Regions from separate parts of the Streptomyces sp. NPDC002870 genome, predicted to be linked through region 2. Evidence: riboswitches for the same ligand, from Rfam matches in the RefSeq annotation. Region 2 holds a riboswitch; the other holds the start of a gene.

Region 1 (3,816 bases), on a different contig from region 2:
CATCGCCGCGCGCCACGGCGTCCACGATCGCGCCGTGCTCGGCCCAGGACTCGATGGGCTTGGCGGGCTGGTCGATGGCGTACATCCAGGCGATCTTGTGCCGCAGCTGGGTGAGCAGGGCGGTCAGGCCGGGGCTGCCGGAAGCCTGGGCGAGCGTCTCGTGGAACCAGCCGCCCAGCGAGCGCAGATCCTCGCCCTGGCCGCGGCGGGCCCGCTCCTGCCCCAGTCTGACCAGACCGCGCAGGACTTTGAGGTGCGCTTCCGTGCGGCGCTGGGCGGCCCGGGCCGCGCCCAGCGGCTCCAGCAGCATCCGGACCTCCAGCAGGTCGGCCGCCTCCTGCTCGGTGGGCTCGGCGACGCAGGCGCCGGCGTGGCGGCGGGTGGTGACGAAGCCCTCGGACTCCAGTGTGCGCAGGGCCTCGCGCACGGGGACCCGGGAGACGCCGTAGCGGCGCGCCAGCTGCTCCTCGGTGAGCCGGCTGCCGCGCTCGAATACGCCGGAGACGATGTCGTCGCGGATCGCCGTGCATACCGAGTGCGCGGGAATGCGCATGACCGAACCTCCGCTTTAATCCGCGCGAAACGCAGCCGATTGACGCCTGTTCGGTGACTCTATTGCAGTGGGCCGGATTTTCCGATGGCCCCTGGAAATTCATGGATATCTTTTGGCCAGCGGGCCGAACGCCGAAGGCCCCGGCGGGGGCCGGGGCCTTCGTTCACTCGGGTGTCGGTCAGACGTCGACGCCGTGGGCGCGCAGGTACGCGACGGGGTTGATGTCGGAGCCGTACTCGGGGCTGGTGCGGACCTCGAAGTGGAGGTGCGGCCCGGTGGAGTTGCCGGTCGAGCCGGAGAGGCCTATCTGCTGGCCCGGGGTGACCCGCTGGCCGACCGAGACGCCGATGGACGAGAGGTGGCCGTACTGGGTGTACGAGCCGTCGTTCATCTTGATCACGATGTTGTTGCCGTACGCGCCCGCCCAGCCGGCCTCGACGACGGTGCCCGAGCCGACGGCCATGACCGAACTGCCGGACGGGGCACGGAAGTCGACGCCGGAGTGGCTGCCGGAGGACCAGAGCGAGCCGCCGGCCTTGTAGCCGGTGGTGAGGTGCGCGTCGGCGACGGGGAGCCGGAAGGAGTTGAGGCGCTTGCGCTCGGCCTCGCGGGCGGCGCGCTCCTTGGCTTCGCGAGCCTCCTTGGCGCGGGCCTCGGCCTTGCGCTTCGCCTCGGCCTCGGCCTTCGCCCTGGCGGCGGCCTCGTCGGCCTCCCGCTTCTGGGCGGCGGCCTGGTCGGCGATCTGGTCGGCGAGCGAGTCGGCGGCCACGATCTGGGTCAGGCCGGTGTCCTCGACCGCGGTGGCGCCGGGCTCGGCGGCGAGCGCCGGGGAAGCGAGGGTTCCGATGACGCCGGTGGTGGCAAGGGCCGCGACGCCCGCCATGCTCGCGCTCTTGCGCGTCAGGCGGCTCGGGGCACGGTGCTTCCCGGTGGCACGGGTGAACGCCATGAAGTGGCTGATCCTTTCCTTCCTTCTCGCCTACCGGGTTAGCTGACGGGTTCGGAGCAGGAAGGTCTCCTACGGGCTCCTCCGCACGGGTGCGAAGGCGTCCGATTCACCCCAGGGACTGATTGGGTCCCCGGCTCCCCAGGCTCGCGCCATACGGGGACTCGGCGATGGCTGTCCGATGCCGCGGGTGCGGCGGGCTACTGGCGGACAGCCGGACCGACGCTAGGCGGGGCATCTTTCATTCACCAAACAGACAGCCCCTTTTGTAGTGCATGCCACAGGGCAGACAGGCAACCTCTCCAACAAACCGGGCATAAGACAGAACCCCGGCATCGCTATGGAGGCCGGGGTTCCGATTGTCTGTTTTGAGTTGTTCGCCGAATATGGCCGATCGTCGTGCGGTCAATCAGCCCGTGACAACGGTCACTTCACCGATGCCCAGTGCCCTGACCGGCTCCTCGATCTGCGAGGCGTCGCCGACGAGCACCGTCACGAGCCGGTCCACCGGGAAGGCGTTGACGGCCGCGGCCGTCGCCTCCACGGTGCCGGTCTCGGCCAGCCGTACGTACAACTGCGCCTGGTAGTCGTCCGGGAGGGACTGCTCGACCTGGTCGGCGAGCGTGCCCGCGACGGACGCCGCCGTCTCGAACTTCAGCGGGGCGACGCCCACCAGGTTCTGCACGGCGACATCCCGCTCGGCGTCGGTGAGCCCCTCGGCCGCGAGCGTGCGCAGCACCTTCCAGAGGTCCTCCAGCGCCGGTCCGGTGTTGGGGGTGTCCACCGAACCGCTGATGGCGAGCATCGCGGCGCCCGACCCGTCGGGGGTGGAGCGCAGTACCTGGCCGAAGGCCCGTACGCCGTAGGTGTAGCCCTTCTCCTCGCGCAGCACGCGGTCCAGGCGGGAGGTGAGGGTGCCGCCCAGGCAGTACGCGCCGAGCACCTGCGCGGGCCAGACGCGGTCGTGCCGGTCCGCCCCGATGCGGCCGATCAGCAGCTGCGTCTGCACGGCGCCAGGCCGGTCCACGATGACCACGCGGCCCGTGTCGTCGGCCGTGATCGGCGGCACGGGACGGGGCGCGACGCTGTCGCCCTTCCAGGCGCCGAGGGTGTCGGCCAGCACCGCGTCCACGTCGACCCCCGTGAGGTCGCCGACGATCACCGCTGTGGCCGTCGCGGGCCGCACATGCGCCTCGTAGAAGCCCCGCACGGCCGCGGAGTCGATCCGGGCCACGGTCTCCTCCGTGCCCTGACGGGGGCGCGACATGCGCAGGGAGGCCGGGAAGAGCTGCTTGGAGAGCTCCTTGGCGGCCCGGCGGGCCGGATTGGCCGTCTCGTGCGGGATCTCGTCCAGACGGTTGCGTACGAGCCGCTCCACCTCGTTGTCGGCGAAGGCGGGTGCGCGCAGCGCCTCGGCGAGCAGGCCGAGTGCCTTGGGCAGCCGGGAGACCGGGACCTCCAGGGAGACGCGGACGCCGGGGTGGTCGGCATGCGAGTCGAGCGTCGCTCCGCAGCGCTCCAGCTCGGCCGCGAACTCCTCCGCGGAGTGCTTGTCGGTGCCCTCCGACAGGGCGCGCGCCATGATCGTGGCGACGCCGTCGAGGCCGTCCGGCTCGGTGTCCAGCGGTGCGTCGAGGCAGATCTCGACGGCCACCACCTGCTGGCCGGGACGGTGGCAGCGCAGCACCGTGAGTCCGTTGTCCAGCGTGCCTCGCTCGGGGGCGGGGAACGCCCAGGGCCTGGCCTCTCCAGCCGCCGGCTGCGGGTGGAACTGCATGGTCACGGCAGCGTCGCTCACTGGTCGGTCCCCTCGTGCTCGTTGGTCTCGTCGCTGTCGTCGCTGTCGTCGCCCTCGCCGTCGTCGGCCGAGATGGGCTCGTAGACCAGCACTGCCCTGTTGTCCGGGCGCAGCCGGGCCTTGGCGACCGCCTGCACCTCCTCTGCGGTGACGTCCAGCACCCGCTGCACGGCGGTCAGCGCCAGCTGCGGGTCACCGAACAGCACCGCGTACCTGCACAGTTCGTCGGCGCGGCCCGCGACCGTACCCAGCCGGTCCAGCCACTCGCGCTCCAACTGAGCCTGCGCGCGCTCCATCTCCTCGGGCGTGGGGCCGTCCGCGGCGAACCGCGCGAGCTCCTCGTCGACCGCGGCCTCGATCTGCGGCACCTCCACGCCGCCGGACGTCTTCACATCCAGCCAGCCCAGCGAGGGCGCGCCGGCCAGCCTCAGCAGGCCGAAGCCGGCCGCGACAGCCGTCTGGTCACGGCGCACCAGACGATTGTGCAGCCGGGACGACTCACCGCCGCCGAGGACGGTC
Region 2 (3,816 bases):
GCAGGACTTCGGTGGTACGGCGTACGCGCCCCGCGCCGACCTTGCCAGCCGCTCGCAGCAGATAGCGGTCGCCGAGAAGGTCCTCGACGCGCAGGGCCCCGCGGCGTGGCCCGGCTGCGCGGCACTCGCCGGGCTGAAGAACGACGGCGCCGCGACCGGCGTCGACCCGGGCGTCGCGCCGTCGCCAGAGCAGAGCGCCCCGGTCGAGTCGCTCGTACCCACGAAGCCCTCGGCTCAGCCCACCACGGCGGCGTCTGCCGAGCCGTCCGCGGATCCGGCCGAGCCCGCCGAGCCGGCGAACACGGACGGGACGCCGGACGCCGACAGTGGCGGCAAGCACCGTGGCGAGGCCGCCCCGGAGGAGACCGAGCCGGGCAATACGGACAATGAGCGCGAAGCGGGGCGTCATGCCTCGCGAGGTGACGGTTCGGCACGCGACAATGCGGGCAACCCGGATGAGGTGGGCGAGGCGGGCAAAGCGGACGCCGCACCCGGCGAATACACCGTCCGGCCGGGCGACAGCCTGTGGACCATCGCCGACAAGCAGAAGCTCTCCGGGGGCTGGGCCGAGCTCTATGAGGCGAACCGGGGGACCGTCGGTGCCGACCCCGACCTCATCCTTCCTGGCCAGAGCCTCGATGTGGACCTGAAGTAGGGGTAATTCGCTGGCAGTTCACGGCCAGTTCGCGGGCTTATGTCCGAGTCTGTGCAAGTGAGACATGAGTCTCTTTGTCCCAACTGCCGTGACTTGCCCGGCGGAACCACTCATTCCGCCCCTCACCTGCGAAAACGGTAGTGGCCGGAGTGGCGAGATGGGCGATTTCTCCCCGATGTTCCTCCTTTGAACATCGGGGAGAGGTGTGTTTACGGTCTGAACCGCTCGCCACCGCGGGCGCCGCTGACCGTCACGCCAAATCCTGCCGACGGCCGGGGGAGCAGTCGTCGCGCAGAGCGCCGAAGGCAGGAGCGGGGGACCCAAGGTAAGCGCCGGCCCCGGCCGTTGAGATCGACGGCTCCAACCGGCTTGGGGTGAAGTCGCGCACGACGCGCGGCCGGGCAACTCGTCCCCTGGTTCCTAACGGAACCGGGGACTCTTCATCGGCCCGAACCCGACAGCTCACCTCGTAGGCGTCGGTGAGGAGAAGTTCCATGCTGCTTTCCGGCAAGGGCAAGCACCGTCGCCCGTCCAAAGCCACTCGTTTCGCCGCGATCGCCGGCGTCACCGGCGCGGCCGTCGCCGCCCCGCTCCTCGGCGCCACCTCGGTGTCCGCCGCGACCGCCTCCGAGTGGGACCAGGTCGCCCAGTGCGAGTCCGGCGGCAACTGGTCCATCAACACCGGCAACGGCTACTACGGCGGCCTGCAGTTCTCGGCCTCCACCTGGGCCGCGTACGGCGGCACGCAGTACGCCGCGAGCGCTGACCAGGCCTCCAAGACCCAGCAGATAGCGGTCGCCGAGAAGGTCCTGGCCGGCCAGGGCAAGGGCGCATGGCCGAACTGCGGCGTCAACCTGTCGGGCGCCGCGTACGACGGCGGCTCCGCCGCCGCGGCCACCACGCCGCCGGCGCAGCCGGAGCGCGCCGAGGTTCCCACCACCCGCTCCGAGCGCCCCGCCGCCCCGGCGAAGTCCGCGAAGCCCGCCGCGAAGGCCAAGAGCTTCAAGAAGGGCGACGGCGAGTACAAGGTCAAGGCCGGCGACACCCTCGGCAAGATCGCCGAGACCGAGAAGGTCAAGGGCGGCTGGCAGAAGCTGTTCGACCTCAACAAGGACATCATCGACGACGCGGACGTCATCTACCCGGGCCAGCAGCTCCACCTGAGCTGACCCGGCTCCGCCCGAGCCGGCTGACCCCCCGGCTCCGCCCGAGCTGACCCCCGGGCCCCAGAGCACCCCGGTCCGGCGCGCTTTCCCCCGAACGCGCCGGGCCGGGGTTCTGCCTTGTCACTGCCTGTTCATGCCCTTTTCCGTCCCAGCGGGCGGGCACCGGCCGACCGATGCCCCGGAGCCGGTTAGGCTCTTGTCGCAAGGCCGAGGAGACCCTGCACTGCGCTGCACTGCGCTGCACTGCTGGCGTCCCACTGCTTGCGTCACATTTAGCGTCACATCCCAGAAGGAGATGCTCGTGCCGTCCATCGACGTCGTCGTAGCCCGGGAAATCCTGGACTCCCGAGGCAACCCCACGGTCGAGGTCGAGGTTGGCCTCGACGACGGCAGCACGGGTCGTGCTGCTGTTCCGTCCGGCGCCTCCACCGGTGCGTTCGAGGCTCTTGAGCTCCGCGACGGTGACCAGAACCGCTACCAGGGCAAGGGCGTCGAGAAGGCCGTCCTCGCCGTCATCGAGCAGATCGGCCCGGAGCTCGTCGGGTACGACGCCACCGAGCAGCGCCTGATCGACCAGGCGATGTTCGACCTGGACGCCACCCCGGACAAGTCCTCGCTCGGAGCCAACGCGATCCTCGGCGTCTCCCTCGCCGTGGCGCACGCCGCCTCCGAGGCCTCCGATCTGCCGCTCTTCCGCTACCTGGGCGGCCCGAACGCGCACCTGCTGCCCGTTCCGATGATGAACATCCTGAACGGCGGCTCGCACGCCGACTCCAACGTGGACATCCAGGAGTTCATGATCGCGCCGATCGGCGCCGAGTCCTTCTCCGAGGCCCTGCGCTGGGGCACCGAGGTCTACCACACCCTCAAGAAGGTCCTGAAGCAGAAGGGGCTCTCCACCGGCCTGGGCGACGAGGGCGGCTTCGCGCCGAACCTCGACTCCAACCGCGCCGCCCTCGACCTGATCCTCGAGGCCATCAAGGAAGCCGGCTACGCCCCCGGCAAGGACATCGCGCTCGCGCTCGACGTCGCCGCGTCCGAGTTCTACAAGGACGGCTCGTACGAGTTCGAGGGCAAGTCCCGCTCGGCCGCCGAGATGACCGAGTACTACGAGGAGCTCGTCGCCGCGTACCCGCTCGTCTCCATCGAGGACCCGCTGTTCGAGGACGACTGGGCCGGCTGGAAGGTCCTCACCGACAAGCTGGGCACCAAGGTCCAGATCGTCGGCGACGACCTCTTCGTCACCAACCCGGAGCGCCTGGCCCGCGGCATCGACGAGGGCGCCGCGAACGCCCTGCTCGTCAAGGTCAACCAGATCGGTTCGCTGACCGAGACCCTGGACGCCGTCGAGCTGGCCCAGCGCAGCGGCTTCAAGTGCATGATGTCGCACCGCTCCGGCGAGACCGAGGACGTCACCATCGCCGACCTGGCCGTCGCCACCAACTGCGGCCAGATCAAGACCGGCGCCCCGGCCCGCTCCGAGCGCGTCGCCAAGTACAACCAGCTGCTGCGCATCGAGGAGATCCTCGACGACGCCGCGGTGTACGCGGGCCGCTCGGCGTTCCCGCGGTTTCGCGCCAACTGACGCGAACTGATACGCACAGCAAGGGCTGACGCTCTCGCTTACATACGTCCCCGGCCGCGGTCCCGTACCGTGTCCGGGGACGTACGTACGTATCGGGGAGGCGGGACATGGCCGGGAAGGACCGCGACCGGTTCTCCACCACGACCAGGATTCGGCTGCTCGGCGAGCAGACCGCCGCCCGCGTCTACCGTTCGCAGAGCCGCAGGCAGGCCCGCCGCTCCCGGCTCACCGGCCGTGCGGCCTTCCTGGCCCTGGTGGTCTGCTCGCTGGCCGTCGCGCTCGCGTACCCGATGCGGCAGTACGTCTCTCAGCGCGCCGACATCGCCGAGCAGCAGCGCCGGATGTCGGACGCCAAGCAGCAGGTCGAGCGGCTGAGGGACGAGAAGGCGCGGCTCCAGGACGACATGTAC

What was found. A riboswitch is a leader RNA that binds a small molecule or an ion and turns the genes downstream of it on or off. The one in region 2 is predicted to bind cyclic di-AMP.
Region 1: another riboswitch for cyclic di-AMP. It lies ahead of ACFYWY_RS20855 (M23 family metallopeptidase); the one in region 2 lies ahead of ACFYWY_RS11815 (transglycosylase family protein).

The regions. Positions count from the first base shown of each region.
Region 1 covers NZ_JBIAPW010000016.1:21,184-24,999, forward strand. Annotated here, with positions in the region: gene ACFYWY_RS20850 (GntR family transcriptional regulator) at 1-553, opposite strand, end outside; gene ACFYWY_RS20855 (M23 family metallopeptidase) at 732-1,502, opposite strand; cyclic di-AMP (ydaO/yuaA leader) riboswitch at 1,515-1,679, opposite strand; gene ACFYWY_RS20860 (M16 family metallopeptidase) at 1,909-3,297, opposite strand; gene ACFYWY_RS20865 (M16 family metallopeptidase) at 3,294-3,816, opposite strand, start outside.
Region 2 covers NZ_JBIAPW010000007.1:181,113-184,928, forward strand. Annotated here, with positions in the region: gene ACFYWY_RS11810 (transglycosylase family protein) at 1-655, shown strand, start outside; cyclic di-AMP (ydaO/yuaA leader) riboswitch at 943-1,146, shown strand; gene ACFYWY_RS11815 (transglycosylase family protein) at 1,150-1,824, shown strand; gene eno (phosphopyruvate hydratase) at 2,123-3,406, shown strand; gene ACFYWY_RS11825 (septum formation initiator family protein) at 3,514-3,816, shown strand, end outside.